3 regions of the Gracilibacillus marinus genome follow, and region 1 is predicted to be linked to each of the others. Evidence: predicted binding sites of a transcription regulator. Region 1 holds the regulator's gene; each other region holds the start of a gene.
What was found. Region 1 encodes Rex, which represses fermentation and respiration genes when NADH is low (regulators of the CRP and FNR family bind a similar motif). Its sites were predicted from a motif close to TTGTGAAATATTTCACAA; they were not measured.
Positions count from the first base shown of each region.

Region 2: a site for Rex is predicted at 8,540-8,557, ahead of ACFOZ1_RS03855 (cytochrome c oxidase subunit 2A). Genes of this name have one in related genera too.
Region 3: a site for Rex is predicted at 7,739-7,756, ahead of ACFOZ1_RS02750 (TIGR04053 family radical SAM/SPASM domain-containing protein). Genes of this name have one in related genera too.

Region 1 covers NZ_JBHSDV010000009.1:467-10,405, forward strand. Annotated here, with positions in the region: gene ACFOZ1_RS16305 (hypothetical protein) at 66-182, opposite strand; gene ACFOZ1_RS16310 (hypothetical protein) at 880-1,002, shown strand; gene thiL (thiamine-phosphate kinase) at 972-1,946, shown strand; gene tsaE (tRNA (adenosine(37)-N6)-threonylcarbamoyltransferase complex ATPase subunit type 1 TsaE) at 1,951-2,403, shown strand; gene tsaB (tRNA (adenosine(37)-N6)-threonylcarbamoyltransferase complex dimerization subunit type 1 TsaB) at 2,400-3,107, shown strand; gene rimI (ribosomal protein S18-alanine N-acetyltransferase) at 3,097-3,546, shown strand; gene tsaD (tRNA (adenosine(37)-N6)-threonylcarbamoyltransferase complex transferase subunit TsaD) at 3,543-4,565, shown strand; gene ACFOZ1_RS16340 (ABC-F family ATP-binding cassette domain-containing protein) at 4,611-6,536, opposite strand; gene ACFOZ1_RS16345 (redox-sensing transcriptional repressor Rex) at 6,726-7,361, shown strand; gene ACFOZ1_RS16350 (YdiK family protein) at 7,397-7,606, opposite strand; gene ACFOZ1_RS16355 (CPBP family intramembrane glutamic endopeptidase) at 7,610-8,317, opposite strand; gene groES (co-chaperone GroES) at 8,603-8,887, shown strand; gene groL (chaperonin GroEL) at 8,954-9,939, shown strand, end outside.
Region 2 covers NZ_JBHSDV010000001.1:876,097-888,179, reverse strand. Annotated here, with positions in the region: gene glnA (type I glutamate--ammonia ligase) at 1-257, opposite strand, end outside; gene ACFOZ1_RS03910 (YdbC family protein) at 431-640, opposite strand; gene ACFOZ1_RS03905 (sodium:solute symporter family protein) at 704-2,176, opposite strand; gene ACFOZ1_RS03900 (hypothetical protein) at 2,173-2,340, opposite strand; gene tnpB (IS200/IS605 family element RNA-guided endonuclease TnpB) at 2,655-3,830, opposite strand; gene ACFOZ1_RS03890 (hypothetical protein) at 4,062-4,244, opposite strand; gene ACFOZ1_RS03885 (metal-sulfur cluster assembly factor) at 4,322-4,612, opposite strand; gene ACFOZ1_RS03880 (hypothetical protein) at 4,626-5,864, opposite strand; gene ACFOZ1_RS03875 (DUF2249 domain-containing protein) at 5,870-6,082, opposite strand; gene ACFOZ1_RS03870 (DUF2249 domain-containing protein) at 6,082-6,324, opposite strand; gene ACFOZ1_RS03865 (LLM class flavin-dependent oxidoreductase) at 6,518-7,528, opposite strand; gene ACFOZ1_RS03860 (cupredoxin domain-containing protein) at 8,092-8,451, opposite strand; gene ACFOZ1_RS03855 (cytochrome c oxidase subunit 2A) at 8,617-8,748, shown strand; gene ACFOZ1_RS03850 (cytochrome c oxidase subunit II) at 8,862-9,323, shown strand; gene ACFOZ1_RS03845 (cbb3-type cytochrome c oxidase subunit I) at 9,339-11,018, shown strand; gene ACFOZ1_RS03840 (SCO family protein) at 11,077-11,715, shown strand; gene ACFOZ1_RS03835 (hypothetical protein) at 11,712-12,083, shown strand, end outside.
Region 3 covers NZ_JBHSDV010000001.1:625,631-637,713, forward strand. Annotated here, with positions in the region: gene pelA (pectate lyase) at 1-1,148, shown strand, start outside; gene ACFOZ1_RS02725 (purine/pyrimidine permease) at 1,332-2,615, shown strand; gene gloA2 (SMU1112c/YaeR family gloxylase I-like metalloprotein) at 2,643-3,026, shown strand; gene ACFOZ1_RS02735 (L-lactate permease) at 3,228-4,880, shown strand; gene ACFOZ1_RS02740 (Na+/H+ antiporter NhaC family protein) at 5,151-6,701, shown strand; gene trhA (PAQR family membrane homeostasis protein TrhA) at 6,978-7,622, shown strand; gene ACFOZ1_RS02750 (TIGR04053 family radical SAM/SPASM domain-containing protein) at 7,831-8,946, shown strand; gene ACFOZ1_RS02755 (glycosyl hydrolase) at 9,141-12,083, opposite strand, start outside.

The DNA of each region.
Region 1 (9,939 bases):
TGTTATACTTAATCATAGTAAGCAAAAAGAATCGACTACATATATTAGAAAATGGAACTTGGATCTTAATTTTCTTTATTTTTTGAATAAGTAATAGCTTGCACAAAATATGCAGTTGGTAATAATACACCAATAGTCGCTTGTATTAATGCAAAAAATCTAGCCGTATTTACTGGTAGCATGTCACCATATCCAACTGACAGCATGTAAAGTATAATAAGTTAGAAAAACTATGTTCAATTGCAGCATAATCAGACAGGCTTTGGACTACTACGGTTTCTTTAAACGATAATGCGTAGTATAGTAGAGCAAATCCAATCGTTATACCAATTACAACAATAAATAGTTTCATAAATAATGAAAAATGAAAATAGCTGTTTTTGTACTGCTTATTTCTAAAAAATAAACGAGATTGATTAGAATAAAAATGATCGCAATGTAGAAGAACCCTTGCGTCATATAGACACCTCCTACTATTGTAGATTCACTTTATTGAACAATTTAAACGTTCAATGTTTAAGAAAATATCACTTTTTTATTAAAAATGTGAAACGAAAGGAGATTGAATTATGAAAAAATCTACTATCATGGTATTTGTTATTTTTGTATTAGCTTGTGTCCTTGGAGTATTTGGTCAGGGAATCGCTTATTTCTTAAATGACATAGTAAATCAGATCTATCCAATAGCTTACTTAACGATTAATACGTGTGCCAGTATCTTATTGTTTATCCTTGCATGTATTTTACTATATATACAGAGTAAAAAAGGATTCATTAGAATAGAAAGATTTCACGCATTTTTATCCTTATTCTTGGTGGTAGGGATATCTATTTCATCATGGTCTTTATTCGTTTTAATTATGTGGTGGGGATAGTATGATGAGGAATATTTTATGTACGATTCCTTTTAAATGTGGCTATACTTTTGCTATGATTAGTATAGAAGCAAGTGGAGAGAATAAGGAGATATTATGGACGAATTTCAATTTATTGATTCGATAAAACAAAAATATTATAAGCAACCTAGTGTCATAAAAGGAATTGGTGATGATGCTGCAATACTAAGACATACAGATGAAGACACAATTGTTGCTATGGATACGATGGTTGACGAGATACATTTTTCTAAGAAAACAACTGAACCATTCCACATTGGTTATCGTGTATTAGCAGCAAATATAAGTGATATTGCAGCAATGGGAGGCAAACCGACATCTTATCTCGTATCTATAGCGATACCTGAATCATCTACTCTGGAACAATTGCATGAAATCTATGAGGGAATGAGAGCTCTTGCGGACTGTTTTCAAATGGATTTAATTGGTGGAGATACGGTTTCTAGTAATGTACTAACAATTACCGTAACCGTTATTGGCACTGTAAAGAAAGATAGAGTAAGATATAGAAGTGATGCCAAAATTGGAGATGTTATTTTTGTAACTGGAACATTAGGAGATGCAGCTTGTGGACTTGATGTGCTTTTGAATGAGAGAGAGAATCTTAACAAATACACATACATGATCGAACGGCACCGGATGCCTATGCCAAGAGTGACATTTGCGAATGCTTGTCAAACGATTAGTAGGTTAAGTCTAAATGATATTAGTGATGGAATTAGTAGTGAAGCAAATGAAATTGCCAATGCTTCTAAAGTTTGTTTAAATATAAATTATGAAGCTATACCAAAACATCATCTGTTACAAGAATTCAGTAAAGAAAAAGTAGAACAATGGGTGTTGTCAGGTGGAGAAGATTTCGAATTAGTTGGAACAGTAGCCAAAAGCAATTGGGACCAACTTGTAACAATAGCAGAACAAACGAATACCAAAGTAACGAAGATTGGTACGGTAGAAGAAGACCCTACAGGAAATGGTGTAGTCTTATTATCGAAAGAAAATCAAACAACAGTATTAAATAAATCTGGATATACTCATCTAAGAGGGTGATCAATTGGAATATTTATTTGAAACACAAACAGAAGAAGATACGAAACGACTAGCGAATAAATTAGCATTACTAGTAAAGCCTGGGGATGTATTGACATTAGAAGGTGACTTAGGCGCAGGTAAGACAACCTTCACGAAAGGGCTTGGTGCAGGACTCGGTGTGAGAAGAACGATTAATAGTCCAACATTTACGATTGTGAAGGAATACCAAGGAGAAATTCCTTTATATCATATGGATGTGTATCGTTTAGAGAATAGTGAAGAAGATATTGGTTTTGACGAATATTTTCAAGGAGACGGGATTACCGTTGTGGAATGGGCATCCTTTATCGAAGAGTATTTACCTGATGAAAGACTAGATATAGAAATATTGCGTGTCGATGAACATGCCAGGAAAATTACATTTTTGCCAAAAGGGGAACATTTTGAGTTTATTTGTAAGGAGTTATACAGATGAATGTATTAGCAATCGACACATCTAATCAAGTGATGAGTGTAGCAATGAGAAAAGACAATAAGTTCGTCGTCGATTACACGACAAATATGAAAAGAAATCATTCTGTTGGTTTAATGCCTGCAATTGATTATGTGATGAAAGAGTCGAGTACAAAACCAAACGAATTAGACAAAATTGTTGTGGCAATTGGACCAGGTTCGTATACAGGTGTAAGAATTGGTTTGTCTACAGCAAAAACAATGGCATGGACATTAAACATTCCGATTGTGACGATATCTAGCTTGGAGTTACTCGCATATAATGGGTTAGGAAAAGCTCGTTATATATGTCCATTCTTTGATGCTAGAAGAGGGCTTGTGTATACAGGATTATACGAATATAATAACAAACAGCTTGATGTAAAGTTCCAAGAAGAGAACATAGCATTAACAGAATGGTTAGATCGATTGAAGAATCTAGAAGGGGAGATTTTGTTTATTAGTCCTGATTATTCCTTACATCAAACAACAATAGAACAAGTCTTAGGTGACCAAGCAATTGCTCCTATACTAGAGACAGATACTATACCTAAAGCAAGTATACTAGCAGAAATTGGAGAGAATCGTCCTTCTCAATCTGTCCATGAGGTTACACCGAATTATTTGCGCATGGTAGAAGCAGAAGCAAATTGGTTAAAGGAGCAAAAACAAAAAAGTGGAACATAATATTGAAATTCGAGAAATGACAGAAGCAGATATAGAAAGTGTGCTAGAAATAGATCAATTGTCATTTGCTAATCCATGGCCAATCAATATTTATTATGATGAGTTAAATAAGAATTCCTATGCGCACTATTTTGTTGTGACAGTAGATCAAAAGGTAGTTGGATTTTGTGGGACGTGGATTGTAATAGATGAAGCGCAGATAACGAATATTGCGATACACCCAGCGTATCGAGGAAAACGTTACGGTGATGGCTTATTTCAGCATGTGATTAACTTTGCAATTGCCAATAATGTGAGTCGTCTCTCATTAGAAGTGCGTGTATCCAATATTCCAGCACAACAATTATATAAAAAGTATGGCTTAGTCCCAGGTGGGATTAGAAAAAATTATTATACAGATAATCAAGAAGATGCTTTAGTATTGTGGGTGAACTTATGAGTGAATATATTCTAGGAATAGAGACAAGTTGTGATGAAACAGCTGTAGCGATTGTGAAAGGTGGGACAGAAATTGTTAGCAATGTCGTAGCATCTCAAATAGAAAGTCACAAACGCTTTGGTGGAGTGGTCCCAGAGATTGCGTCAAGACATCATGTGGAGCAAATAACGGTTGTAATAGAAGAAGCATTAGCAAAAGCTGAGATGACGATTGCAGAAATGGATGCAATTGCTGTAACGGAAGGTCCAGGGCTTGTTGGGGCATTATTAGTTGGTGTGAATGCAGCAAAAGCATTGGCATTTGCACATCAAAAACCGTTGATAGGTGTACACCATATCGCAGGTCATATTTATGCGAATCGTTTAGTAGAAGAATTCGAATTCCCGCTTCTTGCATTAGTAGTGTCAGGTGGACATACAGAACTAATCGTCATGAAGGAACATGGAAAGTTTGAAATCATTGGGGAGACACGTGATGATGCAGCAGGAGAAGCGTATGATAAGGTTGCTCGTACATTGAAGTTACCATATCCAGGCGGTCCCAAAATTGATGAATTAGCACACATTGGGGCACAAAGGATTGATTTTCCACGAGCATGGTTAGAAGACTCTTTTGATTTTAGTTTTAGTGGATTGAAATCAGCTGTGATTAATACGTTACACAATGCAAGTCAAAAAGGGATAGAATATAAGCATGAAGACATTGCAGCAAGTTTTCAAGCAAGTGTTGTCGATGTGTTAGTCGAAAAAACGTATCGAGCAGCAATCGAGAACAATGTAAAACAAGTCATCGTAGCGGGTGGTGTTGCTGCAAATAAAGGATTACGAAAAGCAATGGAAACAAAGTTTAAAGAAGAGCGTATGAACGTGATGTTTCCACCACTCTCGTTGTGTACAGATAATGCAGCAATGATTGCAAGTGCCGGTTATATTGCATACAAGCAAGGCCATCGTTCAGGATGGGATTTAAATGCGAACCCAGGATTAGATTTAGAAATGTATGCGAATAGAGGCAAATAAAAAAAGAACGAACTTCTCTTCTAGTATGAAGGAAGTTCGTTCTTTTTACTCTTCATGTAATTGCTCCCACTCTGCCATTAATTGTTCGAGTTTTGTATTCATTGCATCGTTTTCCTCTGTAAGTTGCAAGGATTTTTCGTGGTCTTGGAAAATGTCAGGTTCACATAATAATACTTCGTTATGTGCTACATTCTCTTCAAGTTGGGCAATTTCTTGTTCGATTTCTTCAATTCTACGTTGTTTTTTACGTTCTAATTTCTTTAATTCTTTTTCTTTTTGGAAGTCTGTTTTTCCTTGTTGCTTTGTTACTTCTTGTTCATTTTGTAATTGTAATTCTCTCCATGCCTTTTCTTCATTCTTTTTTTCCACATAGTAATCATAATCACCGAGGTATATTGTTGTTTTGTTCTTTTGCATTTCTAATATTTGTGTCGCTATTTTGTTAATAAAATAGCGGTCATGGGATACAAATAAAATCGTACCAGGATAATCAATGAGTGCTGCTTCTAATATTTCTTTACTATCTAAATCCAAATGGTTCGTCGGTTCATCTAATAATAAGAAGTTCGCTTTCTCCATCATTAATTTTGCTAAAGCTAAGCGTGCTTTTTCACCACCGCTTAGTGCAGCAACAGGTCTTAATACATCATCACCACTGAAGAGGAAATTACCTAGAATTGTACGAATATCCTTTTCATTCATAAGTGGATATTCGTCCCACAATTCATTCAAGACAATTTTGTTCGCATGCAGGGTGGTTTGTTCCTGATCGTAATACCCTATTTGCACATTTGCGCCAAGTTGTATCTCACCTGTATCTGGCTCTAAATGTCCGATAATGTTCTTCAAAAGTGTGGATTTCCCTACACCATTTGGTCCAACTAATGCGATACTTTCTCCGCGATTTACGTGAAGGTTTAGGTTAGTAAAAAGAGCGGGATCTGTCTCCTGATAGCGGAAGGATAAGTCATGTATTTTTAATACATCATTTCCACTTCTTCTTTCTACAGTGAATGAGAACTTAGCAGATCCCTCTTCGCCAAATGGCTTGTCCATCACATCCATTTTTTCTAATTGTTTTCTACGACTTTGTGCTCGCTTAGTAGTAGATGCTCGAACAATATTTTTTTGGATAAAGTCTTCCATCTTTTTGATTTCTGCTTGTTGTTTTTCATATTGTTTCAGTTCTCGTTCATAACTTAGTGCCTTTTGTTCTAAATACTTCGTATAGTTACCATGGAATTTGGTTGATTCATGTCTAGATATTTCGTAGACCATCGTCACTGTCTTATCTAGAAAATATCGATCGTGCGATACGATGACAACGGCACCGTGATAATTCGTAATATAGCCTTCTAACCATGTTAATGTTTCGATATCTAAATGGTTTGTCGGCTCATCTAGTATTAAAATATGCGGCTTTGTTAAAAGTAATTTACCAAGAGCAAGACGTGTCTTCTGTCCTCCACTTAATGTAGCGATAGAAGTTCCCCACATCTCTTCAGGGAAATTCAAGCCATTCAATACAGATTTGATTTCTGCTTCGTATTGATAACCTCCAGCAAGTTTGAATGCTTCTTGTTTTTGATCATAGCTTAATAGTAATTGTTCATACTTGGAACTATCTTGTAAAAAGTCAGGGTCGCCCATTTTTGCTTCCATTTCGCGTAAACTATTTTCTTCCTTTATGAAATGTTCAAATATTTTTAGCATTTCATCCCAAATGGTTTCAGATGAATCAAGACCTGTATGTTGTGCGAGATACCCCATTGTTATGTCTTTAGGTTTATGAATTTCTCCCTCATCATAATTTAGTTGACCAGAGATTATTTTTAACAATGTCGATTTACCTGCACCATTACGCCCAACAATCGCAATTCGATCATGTTGTTTAATTTCCAATTTTATATTTGATAAGATCAGCTCCGCGCCGAATCTTTTGGTTACATTATTCGCTTGTAAATAAATCATTCGTTTCACCTCATTGATGTAAGTGTATCTTATTATTACGGGAATCTGCAAGAGGGAAGGCATTGAATTTTATTAGGAAAGATACTCGTTCGTGAATTATTTCACGACTTTTTTGTTGATATCTGTTACAATGGAAGTAAGTAAAAACATTCACAAACCTATATGGAAATAGAGTAAGGGGAATGAAAAATGGTAAATAACAAAATTCCACAAGCAACGGCCAAGCGATTACCTTTATATTATCGATTTTTAAATAATTTACACATTCAAGGCAAGGATAGAGTTTCATCAAAAGAATTAAGTAATGCAATGAAAGTAGATTCTGCGACTATTAGACGTGATTTCTCCTATTTTGGTGCATTAGGTAAGAAAGGCTATGGATACAATGTGGATTATCTACTTGGTTTTTTCCGTAAGACATTAGACCAAGATGAGAATACTCCAGTTGCATTGATCGGTGTAGGTAATTTAGGTACTGCATTTTTGAATTATAACTTTACCAAAAATAATAATACAAAAATTGAAGTAGCATTTGATGCAGATCCAAGCAAAGTAGGGAAGTCTATTGGTAAAATTGAAGTCCATCATGTCGATGACTTGGAAGCGCATATTGGAGATATACAAGTGGCGATTTTAACAGTACCTGTATCTGAAGCGCAACCAATGACAGATCGATTAATACAATCTGGTGTGAAAGGTATCCTTAACTTTACACCTGCACGTATTACCGTTCCAAATGATGTGCGCGTACACCATATTGATTTAGCAGTTGAGCTCCAATCGCTAGTATATTTTATGAAACATTATCCATTAGATGTAGAATAAAAACAAAGGCACTCACCAATAATAGGTGAATGCCTTTATTTTTTCTCCTTTTTCTGAGCTTTTTTTATTGCACGATGCAATCTTACTAATCGAATGGCTAGTACAAAATCCATTGTTGCAAAAAAAGCTAATAGAATCGTGAAAAAGTTAAATATAGTTTCTTCTACTGATTGTATTGCAATATAGGTAAATAAGATACCTAATCCAAAATACAGAAATGCAGTAGTAAGTGGCGAGAATCTCATTATTTAATAGCCCCCAAGTAATATAAGCTGTAATTGTTCCATCAATTGTTCTACTTGTTCTGGATCAAGCGATAATTGTGCAATAACGGCCATTGTGTTCATCGACATATGGACAATAATAGGTACAATAATCTTCTTTGTTTCTACATATAAAAAAGCAAATACAGTTGCTGCAGCAATATATGTTAACAGATGACTGAAATCCATGTGTAATACCGCAAATAAAACACCTGAAATGATGGCAGAAAAGAAGAAATTCATTCTTTTATATAAAGAACCGAATATTGCCTTCCTGAATACTAATTCTTCTAATATAGGACCAAGAATTGTGATGATAAGAAGAAATACAGGTATTTCACGAGCCACTTGCATTAAGACTAACGTGTTCTCAGAAGCTGTATCTACACCGATAATGAATCGTTCAATAACAGAAGAGACCCCTTGTGCAATCATGACTAGGAAAAAGCCTAATATAGACCATAATATAATTTGGCCGATACCTTTTTCTCGTGCTTGGAAAAAATCACGTATCTCACTTTTCAATAGTAAAAGCGAAATAATGACAGCAATCCCAAATACAACGATATTCCATATTACCGTAACATATGGCAAGTTATTAATATCTATTATCTTAGTTAAGTAATAAGGAAGAACTGTAGCAAATTGTGCTAATACATAAGTAAGGATGATAATCATATACTTCTTTGGCAAAGTTTAACGACTCCCTTTATTTTATTTTTTCTATACATGATACGTATTTTAACACAAATCATGAATGAAATTGAAATGGTAAGACTATGTATAGAAGAGTGTTGTTTATATTTATGACGTAATGAAGTACATCTTTGCATGTATGTCATTTTTTTAGAAAAATTTCATAGTAAATACTTGCAAAAAAAAGTACTTTTCATTATTATAATAATTGTGTTAGCACTCTTGTATAGTGAGTGCTAAAGAACAAAAATTAAATGTAGATATCAAGGAGGTTTATAACCAATGCTTAAGCCATTAGGTGATCGTGTTATTATTGAAGTTGTAGAGCAAGAAGAGAAAACAGCGAGTGGAATTGTTCTTCCTGATTCTGCGAAAGAAAAACCACAAGAAGGTAAAGTTGTAGCTGTAGGTTCTGGTCGTGTGACAGACAACGGCGAAAAAATCGCTCTAGAAGTGAACGAAGGCGACTTAATCATTTACTCTAAATTTGCAGGTACTGAAGTGAAATATCAAGGTAAAGAATACTTAATTCTTCGTGAAAGTGATATTCTAGCAATTGTTGGTTAATTGCTTCTCGAAGTGAATTTTGGATAAATAGCATAAATCGAAATTTTCTAAGGAGGTTTTTTTAGAATGGCAAAAGAAATTAAATTTAATGAAGATGCTCGTCGTTCCATGCTACGAGGTGTTGATACATTAGCAAATGCTGTAAAAGTAACATTAGGACCAAAAGGCCGTAATGTTGTATTAGATAAAAAATATGGTTCTCCATTAATTACAAATGATGGTGTAACAATCGCAAAAGAAATCGAATTAGAAGACAAATTTGAGAACATGGGTGCAAAACTTGTTTCTGAAGTAGCTTCTCAAACAAATGATGTTGCTGGTGACGGTACAACTACTGCAACAGTTTTAGCACAAGCAATGATCCAAGAAGGTCTTAAAAACGTTGCTTCTGGTGCGAATCCAGTTGGCGTTCGTCGTGGTATCGAGAAAGCTGTTACTGTAGCTACAGAAGAACTACGTAAAGTATCTAAACCAATCGAAAGCAAAGAATCCATCGCACAAGTTGCAGCAATCTCTTCTGCAGATGAAGAAGTAGGTCAATTAATCGCTGAAGCAATGGAACGCGTTGGTAACGATGGTGTTATTACAATTGAAGAATCTAAAGGTTTCTCTACTGAATTAGAAGTAGTGGAAGGTATGCAATTCGATCGTGGATATGCTTCTCCATACATGGTAACAGACCAAGATAAGATGGAAGCAGTTCTTGATGATCCATATATCCTAATTACAGATAAGAAAATTAACAATATTCAAGAAGTATTACCAGTGCTTGAGCAAGTAGTTCAACAAGGTAAACCTCTATTATTAATCGCAGAAGATGTAGAAGGGGAAGCTCTAGCTACATTAGTTGTGAACAAATTACGTGGAACATTTAATGCAGTAGCGGTAAAAGCTCCTGGATTTGGTGATCGTCGTAAAGCGATGTTAGAAGATATCGCAGTACTAACTGGCGGTGAAGTGATTACAGAAGATTTAGGATTAGACCTTAAAAATGCTACTGTAGAACAATTAGGCCGCGCATCTAAAGTTGTTGTAACAAAAGAAAATACAAC
Region 2 (12,083 bases), on a different contig from region 1:
GTATTTAAATCAGGTAATAAATATAAATCTGATTTATTAATTGGTGAAAAACCTGTGATGGAAGAACCATCAAACATCGTCTTCCCTTCTGCAACATCCTCTAATTGCTCTGTTGTTACAGTTACTTGTTTTAAAGTGCCTTCAATATCTACAAATTGTAAATGCAATAAGTCCACATGTTTTTGTTTAATTGTTTCTTTAATACTTGCTAATGTTGTCAAAGTCTCCACAGTTTTTTGAGGTGCTAGAGTTGCCATAAAAATCATATCCCCTTTGCATATGTTAATTTTTTTAACATCTTTTGTTATTTCATATCGTACTCTTTTCCATTGTTGTCCGTCATGACTTTTGTCAGATTATCTAACAAAGTTTTTGTTCATACATAAAAAATCACATTGTTTCAAAAAATAAACAATGTGATTTTTTTCAGTTATTTCAAGATATCTTTTAATTTTTCCCACTCTTCTTTGCTTAATGTAACACCTTTACCCATTTTATCATGTTCTTTTGACCAATCTCTAATATCATATTTCGGTTCACGATCGTTCCAACTAATAAGATTGACTTCTTTCTGCCAACCTTTAGTTGATTCAGATAATACAGCAATGTGTTCGACGATATCATATTTCAATCCTGCCATGATTTCACCTCAAATTATTTGTATATACTCTTTTTATCATGAACCCATTTCACTCGCAACTAATTATGCTTTTGATTTTGATAAAGTTACTTTGATATACTTTAAAAACTCTTCTGCTTTATGAATAGGTGCTTTTGACATGAAACTTACGATTATAAATATGCTTGTTGATAATAAAAGTCCCCATATACCAGACTTCAGTCCAAATGGAACAAACTTAAAGAATTCTAATAAAATCACGACAATACTACTAATCGACACACTTAATATAACGGCAATTGCACTTCCTTTTTTCCAAAAGAATGCACCGATAATCGCTGGAACAGATACGATTAAACCAGCAGATGATGCAACAGAAAGCACTGCAATTAGATCTAATTGTAATTGAGCAAATAAAAATGCTAAGATTGCAATAATTGGAATGACTAACTTACCAATGGTTAATTGTTTTTTGTCTGTAGATTGCTTCGTCAAATTCCCTACAACATCACGTGAGAACATAGAAGCTAATGTTAACAAGATTGAATCAATTGTTGAAATCGCTGCTGCCATTATTCCTACCATTACAATTACACCTAAGATCGGTGGTACTAGATCAGATGACAATAACATTGGTGTAGCTAAATCCGCATTCTCTAAATCCGGATATAAAATCGATGCAGAAAAACCCCACACAACAGATACAATCGTATAAATGAAACCAAAAATTAAAAATCCCATAAGCATATGACGTAAACTTTTCAGTGATTCTGGCATATACAATCGTTGACTTACTTGTGGATTAGATATACTGAAAAAGAACCATGGTATCGTTAATCCTAAAAATGTCCAAAAATTAAAGAAGCCATTACCGGGCACTGTTAATGATTCAGGTTGATTAGACTGTAGCTGATTAAAGAAACCTGTTAGTCCACCAAGCCCGTTAATAATTAGTATGACAACAATAGTAGACGTTACAATCATGATTAATGCTTGTAACGAATCTGTCCATGCAACAGAACGAATCCCAGCAATAAATGTGAATAATAAAGCTAATAATGTCGCAATTATTACACCTGTAGTATAGCTTATCGCTCCACCTGTTACACCTTGTAATAAATAACCAATTCCTGTTAACTGCACAGCACTATACGGAATCAGGAATAAGCAACTAGATATCGCAATCACAATCGCCACTAATTTACTTTGATAACGATCTCCTAACATTTCTGATGGCGTAACATAACCATACTTTTTACCAACAACCCAAAATCTCGGACCGAATATCGCTACTAATGACACTCCCATAAAATAGATGATTTCAAAGCCATATGCACCAACACCGCCATTGTATGTCAGTCCAGCTAATCCAACTAACATAAATGCACTATATGTAGTAGCACTATAGCTTAATGCAGATACAAATCCATTTAATTTACGATCACCAAGGAAATACCCAACCATACTATTTTGCTTCCCATTCTTTGAAAGAAAAGCTAAGAAAATAGCAAAAATAACATAAATGATAATCATTACCCAAACTAATAATGGACTCATTGATCATCACCCCAATTTCTTGTCAAAAAGTAATTGATTCCTATCACAATAAGTGCTAAAACTGTCCAAACTAAAAAACTACCATACCATTTTGCAACATTTGTAAAAACAGTGTATGGAAGAATATAACCTAATAAGACAATAACTAGTAATAAAAGTCCCAACAAAATCTCTCTTTTATGCACAGTATTTTTCCCCACCTTTTTTTATATTCATGCATTTTATTATACACATTTAATTACATGTGTAAAGACACTTGCAAAAACAATAAAAAAGCAATTGCAGAATTAGTTCCACAATTGCCGATAAATCTATTTATCATTTTTCTTTTTATTCGGATCTTGTTCTTTTAATACTTCTAATGCAGAACGCTTCGGCTTTCTTTTCCACCACTTAATTTGAACTACCCGCCACTTAACGCTTCTGGCGTTTGAAGTGAGGGATTCCTAAGTACGGAAACCTATCGGCTTCTAATTGATTAGGCTATCTCCGCAGTCCCAGCGGTTAGAAGTCTTATCGCTTCATTTTTCAGATTAATACTTGCGTTAATATCTCTATCATGTGAAGTATAACAAGAAGGACATTCCCAATCACGTAGATTCAAGTTTTTAACGTCTTTGTGTTGATGTCCACAAACGGAACAGAGTTGAGAACTGGCAAACGTTTTAGATACTGTAATCACTTGTTTACCGTACCATTTAGCTTTATATTCCAACATCGTTTTGAATTGCGACCAAGATGCTTCGCTGATGACTTTCGCTAGTTTTTTATTTTTTAACATGTGGGTTACTTGCAAGTTCTCCATGCCGATCACATCGTAGTTTTTGATGATTTCAGTGGATATTTTTTGCAAGTAATCCGTTCTTGCGTTTGTCATTTTCTCATGAATACGAGCAACTTTCATACGTTGCTTATGCCAATTAGAACCGCCTATCGTTCTTCTTGATAAGATTTGTTGAGCTTTTGATAATTTTTGTTCCAAAGTACGGAAAAACTTCGGATTACGAAACTTCGTTCCATCTGAAAGAATCGCGAAATCCTTTAATCCCACATCTACACCAACAGAAGCGTTCGTTTTTTCCAAAGGCTGCACTTCTGTTTGTACCAAAATAGAAACAAAATACTTCTCAGATGGGTTACGTCTAATCGTGACATGTAAGATACGTCCGTCTACTTCACGACTCTTCGCAAACCGAACAAGCCCTACCTTTGGTATTTTAATATGGCAGTCGTAGATAGCTATATTTCCATTTGTCTGTTTTGTTGTATAAGACTGAACAGGGTTCTTTTTTGATTTGAAACGTGGGGCTTTATTTTGTTTTTTATAGTAACGATTATAGGAATTAGCCAAATTTTCAACAGACTTCTGCAAGGCAATGCTGTCTACTTCTTTTAGAAATGCATAGGTTTTCTTTAGATTAGGGATTTGTTTCACGGTATCATATTTATTCAGAAATGCACCTTTCCATTGGTTAGAAGGTAGCTGCCCATTTTGGACCATTTCTTCACAGATATACCAGTAGGCATCTTTCTCTTTTTGTTTACCTAAAAAGAAGTTAAATACAAATCGTGTACACCCAATGGTCTTGTTGATTAATTCTGTTTGTCGTTTGTTTGGATAGATACGAAATTTGTAAGCTTTGTTCACCAGCATTGTTTTCACCTCGATTCAGACTTTGATTTTCCATACAATCGGAACATGGGTTCGATATACTTTATTTTACCAAACAAAGTATTTTCTGTCTAAATATAACGTCAAAAAAAGTGATTCATCCTCCATTTAACCTTCGCTTGCATCGCATAACTACGGTTTGAAGATGGGGGTTTTCTCGCTGATTTTTAGATAAAAATCTTAAATCTAAAAAGGATTAGACAAGAATAATGTCTAATCCTTTTTAGATTTATGATAATTTTTCGCATTATTTCTAATATAAATATTGTATGCAATGAGCGCAAATGCAATCAGAAAAATGACGATACCAGGTACATAAATGATACCTGATAAGTCAAGTACCATAATAATAATGATAATTGTCAATAATGGAATACGTATTTTGTTGTATGACAAGCTATTCCCTCCTATTAATCGCTTTCACAATTAATTATATCATAAGTTTTACGTATATCCATCTACTACGTATTACTTTAACCAAATAATGTCATCTTCGCTTTTTCAGACATAAGTGACGGATTCCATGCAGGGTCAAAGACTAAGTCTACCTGCACATCATTCACTTCCTCTAATTGTAATAATCGTTCTTTTACACCATTTACAATGCTGTCATGCAAAGGACAGCCAGGTGTTGTTAAAGTCATCTTGACATATGCTTTATTTCCTTCACAAGTCGCTTCATATATTAATCCTAAATCTACGATATTGATACCTAACTCTGGATCAATCACGTCATACAATCCATTTATAATATAGTCTGTCATTCATGTCATCTCCTTATTTTTGCAAAACATGTAGAATCGATAGTGTGTAAACAATTGTCGTAATAGTGAGTATTACCTGGGAAATAATCAAAATAAACTGATTCCCGATTAAATAAGATAGAACAAATAGACATATCGAACAGAAGAAACTAACAAATAGTATTTTACCCACTCTTTCATTAATCATCTCCTTCAGGGTTGGCACTTTTACCTTGCCGATTTTCATAGAGTAACTATATGTCCACCATAAGAATGGTACGATTTTGTACAAGTAACCGATAACACTAAAAATAATCCAACAATAGATATAGAGAAAAATAAGTAAGCTCCAAATTTTTCGATCTGATACCATACTAATACTACAAATAAGCGCAACAATATGAAGTATATTTCCATTTACTAATGCAATAAGTGTAAAGAAAAAAGATGTATCTAATTTTCTCTTTAATCTCTTCTTGTATATCTTATAAATGTTCATTGTGAAAAATGTAAATCCCGCTGCCAATAAGCAAAACCCTACTATTGTTAAAATGCTTCTATCTATCCACACTGAATAGATAAGTGTAAGCAATCCAATACTATACAGACAATAGGCCCATTTAGCATAAGAAAAAGTGAAATCATGTGATAAACTGAACATAGGGACTAACTTTAATGAAAACCCAAATATTAAAAAGGTAAAAAATCCGATAAGACCTACAATAATATGTGAGTAAAATAATGGTTCATGAAAAGACAAACCACCAATTGCAAAACTGTAACTTAAAAGGAGTCCTAATAAGATAGTTATAAATAGACAACATAATGCTGTAACAATATATCCAAACATGATTGTTATATTTTTTGATTGGAAGATTGTGACTAACATTTGAATAATAAACAATGTAAAGCCAATAACAACTAGAAGGCCACCAATAATCGCATTAGATGGATTGATGCCAATCAATATAGAAAATAAAATTACACCGACAATTGTTATCGTCATTTGAATATAGCTAAAAGATTCTCTCCATATTTTTGTTAAAAACACAACAGGAACAAGTTGGTACATTGCTCCCATCACTACTAACATGGCAAATCCTAACACTAACACATGTGCTCCCATCCATATTTCAGGTACTCGAAAATTACCTATAAGTAAATTAGTAGAATGGATAAATAAAATGATTTGAGCAATGGAAAAGGCTAATGTTCCCAAAATAATGTATGTTAGTGGTATTTTAATATTGGTTTCTGATTTTAACTGAATCACGTGACTCACCGCTTCGTAATAATTATTTGATAACTTCCATCTTCATTTGCTGTTGTAACATGTTCAAATCCTAATTCCTCTAATTCTTCATATAAAAACATTGGTCTTCTGTCATTAATAATCGCTAATTTTGCACCTTTTTCTAATGATTCTAATTTCTTTAGTGTACGCATCATTGGTTGTGGCGGTTGTAATCCTCTATTATCTAACACTTCCATTACTCTTCACCCACTTTCTTTCTATATGTGATTATCCAATGCTTTTTTTCTTTCTTTTCTGCTTCGTAGGTAAATCCTTTTCTTCCAAGAACTTTGTGCAACGGGATTGGATTAAATGGTGCGTGAAGTACAAAAGCTTGACCATTCTCCAGTTCCTTCACTGCTTTCATAATTTTATCGAATGGTTCTTTCTTTAAAGCTAAATCTTCTCTTACATCTAATTCAACAAATGGTTCTGACATACTTAAACCTCCTTCGTGCTCTTTTATACTATTATGATAATCATTATCAATTAGTATTGGTGTGATTCCTATCACAACAATAGGTGGAAATCAGACACAATCTTCCGTGTATAAAACACATTAATTGAAAATTTATTAAAAATATTAAAACCCACATATATCTACACATGTGGGTTTTCAAAACGATTTAATTTTACACATAGGGCATTACTTCTTCTGTCAATAAATCTATTGTTTTCTTTACAGACTCTGTTGATTGTCCACCGAAATCTACTTGGGCATAAAAACGTTGATGTTGAAACAAGCTTTTTTGATACTGGATTTTTTCAATGATTTGTTTTGGTGTACCTACAATTAGAGTAGATTCCTTACTAGTAACAAACTCCAAGTCGCTACGTGCCACACCCATTGCACCACCAATCCCTTGTTTTGTTAAGTGTTCCCAATAAGTAGCGTAGTATGGGTAAAATTCTTTTTCTAATTCTTCTTCTGTCTCTCGAATAAATGTGTGTCCTGCTATGGAAACAAATGGGTGTTCTCCCTCATAATGCTTTCGATATGTATCTACTAATCTCTTATATTTCTTTACAATACCACCAATCATAACAACAGTTAGACCACACTTATAATTTGCAGCTCTTTCTGCACTTTCTAATGTACCACCAACACCAATAGAAATTGGTATGTTTTTTTGCATTGCTCTTGGTGCAATTTCTGCATTGTTTAATGAAGATCGATGTCTACCTTTCCACGTTACAATAGATGTATGATTTAATTTATTTAACAATTGTAGATGTTCTGCAAATAATTCGTCATAATCTCGTTCATTATATCCGAACAGTGGGAATGCCTCGACAAATGCTCCTCGACCAATCGTTAATTCACTTCTACCTGCTGATAACAAATCAAGTGTCGCAAAATCTTCATACAATCTAACAGGATCTGTTGTATTCAATAATGATGTAAGTGCAGTTAACTTAATCTTTGAAGTCTTTGCAGCGATTGCAGCTAACACCATTTGCGGACTTGACACAGCATAATCAAGACGATGATGTTCTCCTAAACCAAACACATGGATGCCTTTCTTATCTGCATATACACCATATTCTACTAATTGATCTATTCTTTCTTTAAATGTAAGGATATTCTTTGTAAATGGATTAGCTAATCTCTCTGTTAATGAGTAAACACCATATTCTAACATACTCTTTGTGACTTCCTCTCGTATTATAAAATTGTATTCTTTCCTCACATCATAGCAAAAAGAAATGCAAAAAGAAAAGACTCATCATGTGAGAGACTGCTAAATTATTATGGTAAAACTAATCTCATCAAAATTTTAGTTACTTTATATATAAAGAAGCACCATGTATTTTCACAGTCAGTATGAATAGAAGATAGAGTGAACAAGTGCGGTATGTCTTCCTCTGTTCATTAAAAAAGATGCCACTAAACTCCTTTTGGAAGTTTAGTGGCATCTTTTTTCACTCCAGAAACTAGGTGACTTCACGCATCAACTTTCAATAAGTCATCATCGGTTCGCATGCTCTCCGTGATTCCTTTATTTCTGTTACTGCATTCCAGCCACTACGTTTCTACCGGGCGCTTTCGCTTTTGTCTCATCCAGCTACTGCGCCCAGAAACTAGGTGACTTCACGCATCAACTTTCAATAAGTCATCATCGGTTCGCAAGCTCTCCGTGATTCCTTTATTTCTGTTGCTGCATTCCAGTCACTACGTTTCTACCGGGCGCCTTCGCTTTTGTTATTACTCAACGATTAATGTTGCTACCATATCTTCGTGTCCTGTACCACATGGGATGTTACAACGGATTGTATATTCTCCTGGTTCTAATGTTGCTGTTGCATTCCCTTCTGAATCAATGGAAATGTCTGTTCCTTCTACATCGATACCGTGGTATCCATCTTCATTCGCTAAATTGATTGTTACTTCTCCAGCAGGAACAGTATATTCTTCTTGATCAAATTGCCAATTCGATGCTTTGATGTTCACAGTTTCTCCATCTCCAGAAGCTGCATCTCCTCCGCTATCTTTGTCATCTCCACCACATGCTGCCAAAACCATTGTTAATGTAAGTGCCATGAATACGAATACTATTTTCTTCATTGTTTACTCCCCTTTTCAAATTAATTTACTTCTTTACCCATCTTAAATGTTCTTTCAACATTACGTATTGATATATATCACACTTTTATCGTGATTAAACTCACAATACAGTGTTACCAAATACGGTAATCTTTAATCAACCAAACTAAAAGGAGGGGCTGATGTATGGCTAGCGCGAAAAAAAACACCCATCAAGATCATTCTGCAAAAGGAACAATTGCTTCTGTATCCATTGTTGCTATTGTAATTGTATTAATGTGGATTGGTGTCTTTTCATTGTATATGGCTAGAATATAATTCTACCATAATTATGCCGATAAGTATATTTTTTTGGCTAGTTATAAGTTACATTCTTCACAATTTTTTCACAATCAAACTTGATAGGTTGTAGGAAGAAAGGGGTTAATCTAATGGGAAAATTAGAAGAAACTTGGATGATTGTCAGTGTCATTATTCTGGTTATATTCATGGCAATCGTTGGTTATCAGACATTTGCACTTGGAATGGGGCCTCCAAGTAATAAAGACATTATCGATCCACAAAAAGTTGATGAACAAGCACCTTTTGATGAACCTGGTGTATTTGAAGTCGGAGAGAATAAATATGAAGTCGTTATGACTCTAGAAACATTTGCATTTAATCCTGGTGATATCGAAGTACCAGTTGGTGCCGAAGTAGAATTTATTATGACTTCAAAAGACGTATCACATGGTATCCAAATTCCAGGAACAAACCTTAATGCAATGGTTTTACCTGGACATATCCAACGAATTACTCAAGTATTCAATGAGCCAGGCGAATATCTCATTCTATGTAATGAATATTGTGGTATCGGTCATCAGGCGATGTTTACAAAAATCACCGTGAAGTAAGGAGGGAAAACGGAGATGGAATTAGTCAAAAATGAAACAGTAAACCAAAACAAATGGCTCAAACTTGGAGTTAATCCAGAAGATGCACTTATATCAAAAACATATTTTACTATAGCGTTTGCCACACTTTTGATTGGTGGGATATTAGGCTTAATTCAAGGACTAGAACGAGCAGGCCTCTATTCATTACCCAGTGGCTTTAACTATTATCAAGTCTTGTCTGCACACGGATTGTTATTGTTAGTTGTTTTTACAGCAACATTCACAATGGGGTATCAGTTAGCCAACTTATCCTATTCATTCGGCGGGCTATTGCCTATTGCTAAAAAATTAATTTGGGTTGGTATTGTATTAAAAGTAATCGGTGTTGTGATGGCTGTGACGATGATTGTTTTAAATGAAGCATCTGTACTTTATACTTTTTATCCACCACTAGCGGCACATCCGATCTTTTATTTCGGTTTAGTTGTATTAGTTATTGGTATTTGGGCAGTCTGTCTAGCTGTTATTTTGAACTATAGACACTGGCGCAAAACACATCCAGGTCAAACTACGCCAATTCTTGCATTCTTTGCTATGGGTGTCTTTATTCTATGGTTCTTCGCGAGTCTTGGTGTAACAATTGAAGTATTTATGATTATCCCATGGGTACTTGGCATCACAGAAACAATCAATGTGATGGTCACTAGAACACTATTTTGGTGGTTCGGTCATACACTTGTGAACATTTGGTATCTCGTAGCAACAAGTGCATGGTATATTATTGTTCCAAAAATAATTGGTGGTAAACATTTCAACGAAAAATTAATTCGCTTAGTTGTTATATTATTAGTTATTTTAAATATACCTGGTGGATTCCATCACCAAATTATTGATCCTGCCATTTCATTAACGATTAAATTCTTGCATGTATTTATGAGTTTATCTATTGCAGTACCATCATTAATGACTGCTTTTGCGATGTTCTATGTAATGGAGAAAGCGGGAAGGAAAAAAGGTGGCAAAGGCTTATTTGGTTGGTTTAAGAAATTGCCATGGAATGATGTTCGATTCCTTGCACCGATGATTGCAATGATTGCATTTATTCCAGGTGGTGCAGGAGGAATTGTAAATACAAGTAATCAAATGAACCAAGTAATCCATAACACCATGTGGGTTGTGGGTCACTTCCACATTACTGTTGGGGTGTCTGTGGTACTTACATTCTTCGGTATATGTTATTGGTTAATACCGCACTTATCCAAACGTCAATTAACGAAGCGTATGAACAAAATCGGCGTGATTCAAACGTGGATTTGGACTGCAGGCATGGCAATTATGGCTTTCTCTATGCATATTGCAGGATTAATCGGAGATCCACGTCGTACATCTGACACGACATATGGGGGTATGGAAGCTGCACTAAATTGGTTCCATTATGAGTATATCTTCGCAGCTGGCGCAACATTATTAATGATTGGTGTCATCATTCAAGTATTTGCAGTTTTCCACATGATGTTTTTTGCACCAAAAGGAACGACAGAGTATCCTGTTGCAGAACCCGAAGAAGATCAGCCATCTGTTCCAATGTGGACAGAACGTTGGGGGTTATGGTCGATTTTATTACTAGCAGTCGTAGCAATGGCATATGTCATTCCGATTGTCGATATGATTGTAAACGCACCTCCAGGTTCACCGCCATTTAAAACATGGTAATTGTGTATGGGACAATTTGCTTGTCCCATACCAGTTATACTAAAAAGAGGCGATTCGAATGACAAATAAACAAATCGTACGTGAAGTGATCGCATGTTTTGTTGTAATCATTATAGGTTTTGTTGTCTTACTTCTAGGCACAGATAACTTTCGTGCATTTACAGCAGAACAAGCAAGAACCATTGCTTTAAAAGAAGAACAACCGATGATTCCTAATGTTGTTTTAGAGGATAGTAAGAACCGAACATACCCTCTTGAGTCATTCCAAGAAGATCGTTTGTTATTTGTCACATTTATGTATACGAATTGTGGTACTGTTTGTCCACAATTAGAACGAAATATGCAAAAGGTCTATGAACAATTACCAAGTGAATATATTGATTACAACATTCGTTTTTTAAGTATTAGTTTTGATACAGAAACAGATGATCCTGATACTTTAACGAAATACCAATCTTATTTTAATAGTGACGGAGAAACATGGCGTATGGCAAGAGTACAAAATGAAAACGAACTTAATCACCTATTAGATACACTTGGTGTGATTGTCATACCTGATGAGTATGGCAATTTCCAACATAACACAGCTTTTTATTTAATAGATTCATCTAAAGAGTTGATTGATGTATTAGATTATACAGATATTGATGGTGCTGTTAAGAGAATTACAACTTTGATAGAGGAGGAGCAATCATGAAGCAAGCAAAATATGGTCTTGTCCTGTTTATTCTTCTAGCACTTGCTCCTGTTCGTTCATTGCTTGAATCGATGATGATTTTTCATATGCATACACAAATGCCGTTAATCGTATTTTCAGGTTTTCTCATCGCACCATTCTTCCAACAAACATTTCCTAATTTTTTTAGGAAATACAATTATACTGGTTTACCAGGTATTCTTTTAGTCATTCTAATTTGGACATATTGGCAAATGCCTCGTGCAATGGATGATGCGTTAGTCTATCCACATATAGAACTTTTTAAATTTATAAGTTTATCATTATTAGTTGGAGTACCTTTACGAGATAGCTTTCCTAAGTTAAAAAAAATCTATCAATTTCTATTT
Region 3 (12,083 bases), on a different contig from region 1:
TTATACATTCATATGATAGAGGTTCAGACTCCAATAATGGATATGTAACGGCTGCAAGTACATTATTGTCAGACGAATACGGTATGCTTATCTTAAATAGTAAACTAACAAGTGATGCAAAAGACAAGACAGTATATTTAGGTAGACCATGGCCAGCTGGTGGGAATCCAAATGCTCGTGGTAGTGTTGTCTATATGTATAGTGAGTTAGGTCCCCATATTAAAGATGAAGGTTGGACATCAATGAGTGGCTTAAGCCCAGAAGATGCAAGATTATTTGAGTACAAAAATACAGGACCAGGTGCAGTTATAAATGATTCACGCCGTCAATTAACTGATGAAGAAGCAAAAAACTGGACAGTAGAAAATGTATTAAAGGGATGGGATGCCCAAAGTTTAAATGAGGATGATGAAGAGAATCCAGGTGAAGAGCCAGGAGAGAATCCGGGTGAAGGGCCAGGAGAGAATCCAGGTGAAGAGCCAGGAGAGAATCCGGGTGAAGAGCCAGGAGAGAATCCGGGTGAAGGGCCAGGAGAGAATCCGGGTGAAGGGCCAGGAGAAAATCCAGGTGAAGGGCCAGGAGAGAACTCAGATAGCAGAAAAAAGATACAGCTAGATAAAGAAACGGAGGTATATCCTAATGAAATCGTTCAAATTGCTGATTCAAAATCAAAAGTAAAAATGTCGAGTGATTTACCTGACGGGACAAAATTAATTGTAACAAAGGCATCTGTAACAGAAGGAGAAGGATTAATTCTTAGTGGTGATGCTTATACATTCGAATTTATCTTTCCAGAGGGTTATGAAGATTATACCGGAGCATTTGAGCTGTCGCTTGCGCATAACGGTAACAATAATGTAGCAATATATTATTATAATGAGTCAACAAAAGAATGGGAATTAATTGGTGGCGAACTAGATAGTGAAGTGATTACAACAGTTGTAGATCATTTTTCCACATATGGAGTTTTTGCAAAAGAAGAGAATAATACTGATGGAAATGTGTCAGATAGCGAATCTAATCAAACTGATAAAGATAAAGTGTTACCAGACACTGCAACAAATATATCTAATATCATTATCGGCGGTTTATTATTGTGCCTAATCGGTGTTGGTATGTATCTTTATAGAAGACCAATTAGAAGGTAGTTATTGATAATTCATTTAAATTAACAATAAGGCGAAATTTTATCTACACAAAAGTAGATAGGTTTCGTCTTTTTTTGTTTTATGTGTTTCGTTGGTACGGTGAGAAATGCGGATAATGAGCGAACTTTTGTATTCTTCGATATAATAGAACAGGTTGCAGTAAATAGGTTAGGAGCGTTTAAGTTGAAAGTACATAATAAATCAAATACATCTATGGAGACATTACAATGGTTTGTCTTCTTGTTAGCAAGTTCTGTTGCATTACCCATTGTGATAGGTTCTGTTTTCGAACTGGAATTTCATGAAGTGGCAGGTTTGATGCAGCGCACTTTCTTTTTAGTTGGACTAGCTTCTTTGTTACAAGGTTTATTTGGACATCGGTTACCAATAATGGAAGGACCGGCTGGCATATGGATTAGTATTTTTACCGTAATGGCAATGACAGGCTTGCAACACGGAACCTCTTTAGATAAGTCTTTACAATTAATACAAACAACGATGATTGTTACAGGATTGTTTTTGTTATTGTTTGGTTTATTCAAAATTTCGCAATTTATTTTGCCTATTTTTACCCCACTAGTGACAGGTGTGTTTTTCTTCCTATTAACTGTTCAATTAAGCGGGACATTTTTGCAAGGAATGTTAGGGTTACAAGGAGATGCGAGTACGATTCAATTGGATAGTGCTACACTTGCTTTTATGACATTTTTTATTGTATTAGGCTTATCTATTTTCGGAAAAGGTTGGATAAGTAACTATGCAGTGTTAATTGGTTTAGCTATTGGCTGGTTATTATATGAATGGTTCATTAAGCCTGAAAGAACATCTACAGAAATGCCTGTTTTTCAATTACCAGAAGTATTTGCTTTTGGAATGCCGATATTTGATGTGAGTGTAATACCTATTGCATTTATTACAGCATTAATATTAATATCTAATGTTGTTGCATCGATTGTTGCTGTAAAACAAACACTAGGGTCTGATATCTTAGATATTCGTAGTCAAGTAAATAAAGGTACTGCTTTTTCTGGTGTAAGTCATGGGTTAGCAGGAATGTTCTCAGCAATTGCAAATGTTCCGCTTGCTACATCAGCAGGTTTTATTGGATTAACAGGTCAAAAAAAGAAAATGCCATTTATCTATGCATCTATTGTGTTGATGATTGTTGCACTATTTCCTCCAATTGTTGCTTTTATTTCAAGCATACCGTCGCCAATTGCAAATGCAGCATTAATGGCATCTTTTGTGAATTTAGTCGGTTTAGCTATTAATAATACAACATTAGAAAAACTAGATACAAGAAAAATGACTATTGTCGGAGTTAGCTATTTGTTTGGGATGGGAGCAATGTTTTTACCAATCGAGGTCTTTGCAGAATTACCATCTTATTTACAAAATCTATTAAGTAATGGATTGCTTGTAGGTACAGTTTTAGTTATACTCTTAGAACAAGTATGGAGAGAATGAAATTATACAGAAAGCTAGGGGGAAAAGATGTTAAGAAAAATCCATCATATTGCAATAATATATTCTGATTACAAAAAATCAAAAGACTTTTATGTGAACAAATTAGGGCTAGAAATTATAAATGAAAATTATCGAGAAGAGAGACAATCTTTTAAGTTAGATCTTGCATTGGTAGGAGAGTATGTGATAGAACTATTTTCCTTTCCAGATCCACCAACGAGAACTTCTTATCCAGAGGCTTGTGGATTGCGTCATATCGCTTTTGAAGTCGATAGTATCAAGGAAACTTGTAAAGATTTAAAAAGTAAAGGAATTGATGTGGAAGAAATACGAGAAGACCCTGTTACAGGAAAATTATTTACTTTTTTTCAAGACCCTGATTGTTTGCCGATTGAAATATATGAAAAATAAAAATTATTGCTAGTTTATCATCTGTATTCTGATAGACTAGCTTTTTTATTGGACAAATAAGTCTTATTTCTTCAATGGAATGCATACATTTCTAACTATATAGTTTGAAAAATGTCTATATTGTGAAATGTTTCACAATAATATTGTTATTATTATCTTATGTGATAAAATGAACATATAAAGGGAGATGGGGTGGAAGAGATGATGACACTTGTTGCGTTAACACCAATTTTAGCAGTTTTTTTATTTTTAGTAGTACTACGATTACCTGCAATTAAAGCGATGCCAATTAGTTTATTTGTTACAGCAATATTAGCATATTTTTATTGGAAAGTACCTTTTATTCAACTTAGTGCATCTTTGATTGAAGGAATCATTATTGCGATATCTATTTTGTACATTGTATTTGGTGCTATTTTGTTATTAAATACATTGCAAAAAAGTGGAGCTATTGATACAATTCGTGCTTATTTTATGAGTGTAACACCTGATCGACGTGTGCAAGTAGTGTTAATTGCATGGATGTTTGGTGCATTTATTGAAGGAGCTGCTGGATTCGGAACGCCTGCTGCGATAGTCGCGCCATTATTAGTTGTCTTAGGCTTTCCACCTTTAGCAGCAGTAGTGATTGCATTGATTGCAGATAGTAGTCCGGTTACATTCGGTGCTGTTGGAACACCGTTAATTGTCGGTGTAGAGCAAGGTTTAATGGAAGGTGGAGGAATCAGTCCAATTGTAGCGGTATTTCTTGGTGATTTATCAATAACGGAATATTTAAAAGTAATTGCAAGCCAAGTCATGCGATTTGATTTAATTGTTGGTACACTTGTTCCATTTATTATGATTCTACTTTTAACTAGATTTTTCGGTGAAGAGAAAACATGGCGTCATGGACTAGTCATGTGGAAATTCGCTATTTATGCAGGATTGAGCTATACTTTTCCAGCATTTCTTGTTGCTACATTTATTGGGCCAGAGTTCCCATCTATTATAGGTGGCTTAGTTGGTCTAGTGCTTGTACTTGTCGCAATAAAAAAAGGATGGTTTATGCCAAAAGAAACATGGGACTTTGGCCGAAAAGAGACATGGTCAAAAGATTGGCTAGGTACTGTAACGGTTGAAGAGAATCAGGCTCAATCTGTTATGCCACTAATGAAAGCATGGATTCCATATTTGTTATTAGGATTTTTGCTAATACTCACTCGTTTAGAAGTATTGCCATTTAAAGAGTTATTAACAAGTGTAAAAGTAGGTTGGCAACAAATATTAGGAACAAATATTAGTGCAATGCTTGAACCACTTTATTTACCTGGAACGGTTTTTATCATTGTTGTAGTTATTACGATTATCTATCATCAAATGAATAAACACCAAGTAATGGAAGTATGTGCAAGTTCAATGAAAACATTAGTTGGGACCGCAATTACCTTATTTACAGCAGTTCCAATGGTACGTATTTTTATTAACTCTGGCGTCAATGAAGCAGATCTAGCTAGTATGCCTGTTGAGTTAGCACATCAAGCAGCAGATCTTATCGGCACTGGTTGGCCATTCATGGCACCATTTATTGGTGCATTAGGTTCTTTCATCTCTGGAAGTGCCACATTTAGTAACATGATGTTCTCACTTTTCCAATTCTCTGTCGCTGATCAAGTAGGGATGGATCCAACAACAATTGTTAGTATGCAAGTGATGGGCGCTAATACAGGGAATATGATTTGTGTAGTAAACGTAGTCGCAGCTGCATCTGTTGTAGGATTAATAGGTAAAGAAGGCAGTATTATTAGAATGACATTACTACCAATGGTAATCTACGCCACGTTAGTTGGAGTATTAGGATTTGTATTCAGTTAATAAACAAAAGCGAAAGTACTCGCCTGATGTGGAATATAGCCATATGGTTTAAGTTGTGTCCTTTCTATTACAATACAAAAAGCTTCTTCAAACTGCCGAATGAAGAAGCTTTTTTGTATTACGAGATAGTATTCCTTCCATCCAACTGAAAAATATTGAAAAAAACATGACATTAGATTGAAATATTGGTAAACTGTAAAAAGTGAATTTTGTCGATTAATTTAATCCAAGTTGATATAATTGTGATATTTTTCAGGTGGAGGTTTGATAATGGAAGGAACGATTTATTCGCTAATACCAGCGATTTTAATGCTGATATTAGTTTTATTTACTAGAAAAATACTTTTGTCACTCGGTACAGGTATTATTGTAGGGGCTTTACTTATACATGATTTTAGAATAGGAAAGTCATTAGAACAAATTTGGCTCGTATTTCGTGATATTTTTTATACAGAAGATGGCATTAATACAGGGAATATATATTTGTTAACATTTTTATTGTTTCTTGGAATAATGACTGTTTTCATGACTGCATCAGGTGGGAGTAAAGCATTTGGTGACTGGGCGATCAAAAAAGTGAAGACGAGACGTGATGCGCAATTAATTCCAGCATTTCTTGGTGTTATTATCTTTATCGATGATTATTTTAATAGTCTTGCTGTTGGACAAGTAGCAAGACCGATTACAGATCGTTATAAAATATCACGTGCCAAACTTGCTTATTTTATTGATTCTACTTCTGCACCAGTTACTGTTATTACACCAATATCTAGTTGGGGTGCATATATTATCGGGACATTAGGTTCAATTTTCGTTGCAGCAGAAGTAACGGAATTTCAGCCTTTAGAAGCATTTGTGAAGATGATTCCATATAATTTCTATGCATTTGCAGCATTATTACTTGTTTTTCTTGTCGCTATATTTAATGTGAATATTGGTTCAATGAGAACACATGAAAATAGAGCAATGGAGACAGGAGAAGTATTAGATCCAAATAAAAAAAGTACACAAGCATTATCAAATGAAGATACATTAATGAATGCGAATGGAAAAGTAAGACATTTGTTAATTCCGATACTTGTTTTAGTGATTGCCACAGTTGCCTCCATGCTGATTACTGGTCGAATGGAAGTAGAGGGCGACGCAAGTGTATTACAAATGTTCGAAAATACGAATGTAAATCTTTCTTTATTTATTGGTGGACTTTTAGCAGTTGTCATTTCTCTTGTGATGTACGTAATCTTACAAGGTGAAAAAACTAAACTAAGTACTATATTTGGTAATGGAATCCAATCAATGCTTCCGGCAATTTATATTTTAATTTTAGCATGGATGATTGGAGCAATAATTGAAATAATTGATACAGGTGGATATCTTGCATCATTAGTAGAAGATCTGTCTTTTAATATGAATTATTTAGCTTTATTGTTATTTATTTTAGCAGGATTTATGGCATTAGCTACAGGTACTTCGTGGGGAACATTTGCGATTATGTTACCTATAGCTGCACAAATTGCGATTGTATATGACATAGATTTAGTCATTCCAGCAATGTCAGCAGTGTTAGCTGGTTCTGTTTTTGGGGATCATTGTTCTCCGATTTCTGATACATCTATATTATCTTCAACTGGTGCTGGTTCTGACCATATTGATCACGTCATGACACAATTACCATATGCATTCATTTGTGCATTTGCTGCATGTATTGGCTATGTAGTATTAGCAATATCAGGACAAGTTAGTCTTGCATTTGGTGCAACAATCATTGCAATTATCTTGCTTGTGTTACTTTTGTTGTTTATCGAAAAGAAACGAAAATAATAAGAAAATGCGAATCTCTTAAAAGATTCGTATTTTTTTATGAAAATGTAGAGTGGCACACAAATGTTATTAGTGATAAAGGCATCCCGATGTGGTGATTTTCAGGAAATTTCCCCATATAATTTCCCTTCATTATATACGTGCTTCTCTTAACTTAATTACTTGCAAATAAAAATTAAAAGGAACATAATAATAGAGGAGAAACCTTAATATTCCAATCGAATCATCAATTGTTTGGAATAAATGAAGATATATAGTAGGGAAGGAACGTGTAAGATGGGTTCAACACATGAATTCACGGTGAAAGAAGAAATAGCTAATTCCATCACACATGGAATAGGAATGGTACTTAGTATAGCTGGTTTGGTATTACTTGTTGTCTATTCCTCACTTTATGGTACGGCTTGGCACATTGTTAGTTTTACATTATTTGGTGTAACAATGGTATTACTTTATACATCTTCCACACTTTTGCATAGTTTGCCAAAAGGTCGTGCAAAAAATGTATTTGAAGTATTAGATCACTCATCGATTTATTTCTTTATTGCTGGTACATATACACCATTTTTATTTTTAGCTATTCAAGGGTGGCAAGGTTGGACGTTATTTGGTGTCATCTGGGGTCTTGCAATTGGTGGAACTGTTTTTAAAGCTTTTTTTGTGAAAAAATTCCTTTTTTTCTCGACAATTCTTTATGTTGTTATGGGTTGGTTAATTGTGCTAGCATGGCAACCATTAGTAGAAAATTTACACCCGAATGGTGTTCGTTGGTTAGTGGCTGGCGGTTTATTGTATACAATAGGTGCTGTTTTTTACGTCTGGAGAGCATTTAAATTTCATCATGCTTTATGGCATTTATTTGTTCTAGCGGGGTCTATTGCACATTTTTTCTGTGTATTCTTTTATTTATTACCAAGATAAATAGTAATGTAAGCACATGTATGGAAAATGCATGTGTTTTTTGTTTTACTCAGAATCTAGTACCCGTTGACATGGAAGAGTCACATGCAGTAGGTGTTGTCGAACTTGATCTTCACCTGTGTAATATATCACAACATTCATTCTCTTTTTCTATTACGGTTAAAGTAATATTTCAACAAAAGGAGCGTTTAAGTTGAGAGAAAAACCTATGTTTTCACCGCGTGATTATAATGAAGATCCTTTTATTGTTATTTGGGAAGTAACGAGAGCATGTGCATTGAAATGCCTTCATTGTCGGGCAGATGCTCAACATCACCGTGATCCTCGAGAATTGAATTTTGATGAAGCGAAAGTATTGATTGATCAAATTCATTCAATGAAAAACCCTTTACTCGTATTTACTGGAGGGGATCCTTTAGAGCGGAACGATTTATTTGATATTGCAACATATGCGATACAAAAAGGTGTACGTGTTTCGATGACACCATCAGCTACTCCAAATGTAACAAAAGATGTAATGAAAAAGGCGAAAGATATTGGACTTGCAAGATGGGCATTTAGTATTGATGGACCAAATGCGGAAATACATGATCATTTTAGGGGAACTACTGGATCATTTAAGCGAACAATGGAAGCTATTGAATATTTACATGAATTAAACATGCCGTTACAAATCAACACAGTAATTTCTAAATACAATCTCAATTACTTAGAAGAAATGAAGACATTAATGGAGAAACTAAATGTTGTGTTATGGAGTGTATTCTTCTTGGTTCCTGTTGGTAGAGGGCAAGAGAAAGATATGATTTCTCCTGTAGAACATGAGAAAGTGTTCAGATGGCTACATCATGTTGCACAAGATGCCTCTTTTGATATAAAAACAACAGCAGGACAGCATTATCGTAGAGTTGTGCTTCAACAAAAAGCGAAAGAAAAAGAAACAACCATTGCTTTTGAGAATGTATTAGAAAAAGGTGCAACAGGTACAGTAGATGGTTTAGGTAGAGCACCTAAAGGAGTTAATGATGGAAACGGCTTTGTATTTATTTCACATATTGGAGATGTTTATCCAAGTGGACTACTACCTGTGAAAGTAGGTAATGTTCGTCTACAAACATTACCAGATATTTATCGGAATTCTCCAATATTGAAGCAATTACGTGATCCAAACCAATATAAAGGTAAATGTGGTGTGTGTGAATTTAGGCAGGTATGTGGTGGTTCTCGATCAAGGGCGTATGCGATGACAGGGGATTATTTGGAGAGTGAACCATATTGTGTCTATATTCCTAAAGCAATGAGGAAACATACAAAAACCTCTTAAAATAATATAAGTAAAGGTGCTCTCTAAACGAGAAGACAATTTTCCATATAGATTATTTCCTAGGAAATGATAATTTTTTGTCGATTGATATGTAAGATAATGATATCGAATAGAAAAAAGCTTCTCATTGCGAATACAAATGAGAAGCTTTTTGTTCCACTATTAAATATGTTTATTTCATATTATTGACATAATTAGTTATCATGTGTGATTCTGTTTCTTCTAATTAAATAGATAGCGATACATCCTAGTAATAAACTAACGAAACCAATGAACAAGAAATTGTACATAGATGTTGCGGTATTTGGAAGTTGTTCTTCATTATTTTCTGTACTTGATTCATTGTCATTTGTAAGGTTCTCATCTTCGTCAGATTCATTATCATCACTCGACTGATTAGTATTTTGAGCATCATCACTAGGTTTTTCTTCCGTTTGATTGTCATCACCAGGCTGGCCAGTATTTTGATTGTCATCACTAGGCTTGTCGCCATTTTGATTATCATTCCCAGTTTCCTCGCCAGATTGATCATCATTATTATCATCAGGCACCACACCATCTGTTAATGTGATATCATCAACTAGGATTACAGAGGATCCTTCTTCTGATAGAGGAATGAATTCAAAACCAAATTCGCGTACATTATCCAAGTTCTCTATTTTTGTAAGGTCAAGTTGAACTGTCTGCACGCCACCTGCTTGAAGCTCTATTTCTCCACCATCATGCCATGTCCAATCGTCACCAGTTTTGATAAAAAATTTCACTATAGCTGCACCTGTTTGCAATTTGATTTTTGCACTAACAATGTCTTCTTCAGATAAGTCAGAAATACTTGTAGTGTACAAAGTGAGCGGATCTCCTTTTGATAAATCTATTGTTGTTTGTAAGCTTGATCCATTAATGCCATCTGTTGTAATTGTAGGTTCTGTTCCATTGCCAAGAAATAACCAATTTAATTCTCCATCCTCAAAATCAAATAAAATTTGATTTCTTTCTTCATCTGGTACTACAGAGGAATCTGGTACTTCTCCTAAATTTTCATCATATATTGCTCTGAAGTTATCAAAATATAGTGTACCTGTACCTTTTTCTCCACCTGTATAGATTGCAAATTGCTTCACAGCTTGTAACTTTTCTTTATCAATGACAACATTAGGTTTTCCTTCCCATGGTGCTGGTTTAAATTCAGAAAAAGGTATTTTTACAACACCGTCATGTGCATCTTTTAACTCGCGGTATGCTTCAAAACTTACACCACCGATTTGAATTTGAATCGTTAATTCGTTCGGATAAGAGTCATGTTTTAACCAAAATTCTATTCCGTTTGTTTCAGACCAATCAACATTGTTTAATGCCATTTGTCTTCCTGCATATCCTAAGTTTGCAATTGTAAATGTGTAAGATAAACCATATTGTCCTTCGTTCATATTTTCAGTGGAATGGGATAGAATTACTTTATCCCCATTACTTGAATATTGATTATTTAATAAACTGTCATCTCCAAAATAATCTTCAAAGTTATCTACTAATAACGGGTTTGCTGGTGCTTCTGTATAGGTACTCTTTAATACAATATTATCCACATATAAATCGCCGTTCAGTTGTAACTTGCTACCGACAATACTTAAAGCAACCGTTCTTGAATTATCAGATGGTGTGAATGGGATTGTGACATGATATTTTTTGAATGTTTCTCCACCTATAGTCACTTCTTCTAATTCACTTGTTTGCTTTGCTGTTTCGTTCATACCATACTTCGTATCCCAATCATCAGGAAGCATTGCAATTGCTTGAATGGTTCCGTCACCTACAGTTGATGGCAGTAATACATCAAAGGATACTTGATTAATTTGCTGTACATCTTCATTGGTAAGGTTTAGAAGCTCTAATTTTATTTCTTGCCAAGTTTCATCTGTAGGCATATCAGCCACTTTGATGTGTAATTTGCCGTCTCCATCTAAAGATTTGTGTACAAACTCTTGAATAGTTGCTTCTGGATAGGTACCATTTGACTTGATATCAGAGATGGAATCGTCAAATGTATAGGTTCTATAAGCTAATTCACTTGCTTTAATAAATAATTTTACGTCTTCTGTATACGTGTCGCCATTACTATATTCCACTTTGAATGTCAAATTAGTGGAAGAACCATTCATAGATGCAAGTGGTCTAAATGTACCTTCATAATAATTTGTTGCTTCATTTCGCGTTAATTCATATTCTGAATCAGAACCTTCCACTGTATAACTCACTTTAGTTGGTGTATCGTTCAACACACGAAGTCGAATGGTCGTTTCATCTGAAACAATTGTCGTTCCAGATACTGGTGAAGCAATATGTGCAATGGGTTCAGGCTTTGTTGTCGTACTATTTTGATGTGTAGGAATAAAGATATTATTAGAAATATCGTTTCGAAATGCTGTGTAAGCGTCATCTTTGAAGTGTATAAAATCAGGTAATAACTCGTGATCTCCACCCAAGTCTCCATGGATATCCTTGTACGGAACAAACATATTATTTGGCCAACCAAAATTTGCCCATGTTTGCATATAAGCTATTTTTTTTGCTTTTGGATCTGCTTTAATTGCATCTAATACCTTTGTGTACCAATCTAATGTATTACCAGTTTGGTTCATTCCTTGTGCACTGTATCCAAATTCAGTGAGTGCGGCAATTTTCCCACGTTCTTCAGCTAAATCTACTAACATAGCTAGGTCTGTGACTAATCCATTTAACCATGCGGCAGATCCTGCGTTAGCTTTGTTGTCGTAATTATCAATTCCAAAAATATCTACATATGCATCACCAGGATATGTAGCTAAATATCTGTCTAAATCTCCCGCAGGTCCAGCACCTGGAGAAAAGCCATATAAGATATTGTGTACATCTTTTGTATCACGTAAGTATTCTACAGTGTAGCGGAATAATGCTTTATATTGTTCTGGTGTTGTTTGATGTGCACCCCACCAGAACCAGCCTCCCGTTTGTTCATGAAATGGTCTAAAGATAAATGGGATTGATTCACCGCTATCATCTTTTAATTGTGTTGCTAAGCTTGCAATATTATCTAAATAAGCATTTAACTTTTCATTGTTTTCGCCGCCAGGTAATATCGTTGCAACAGTATTTCCAGATGT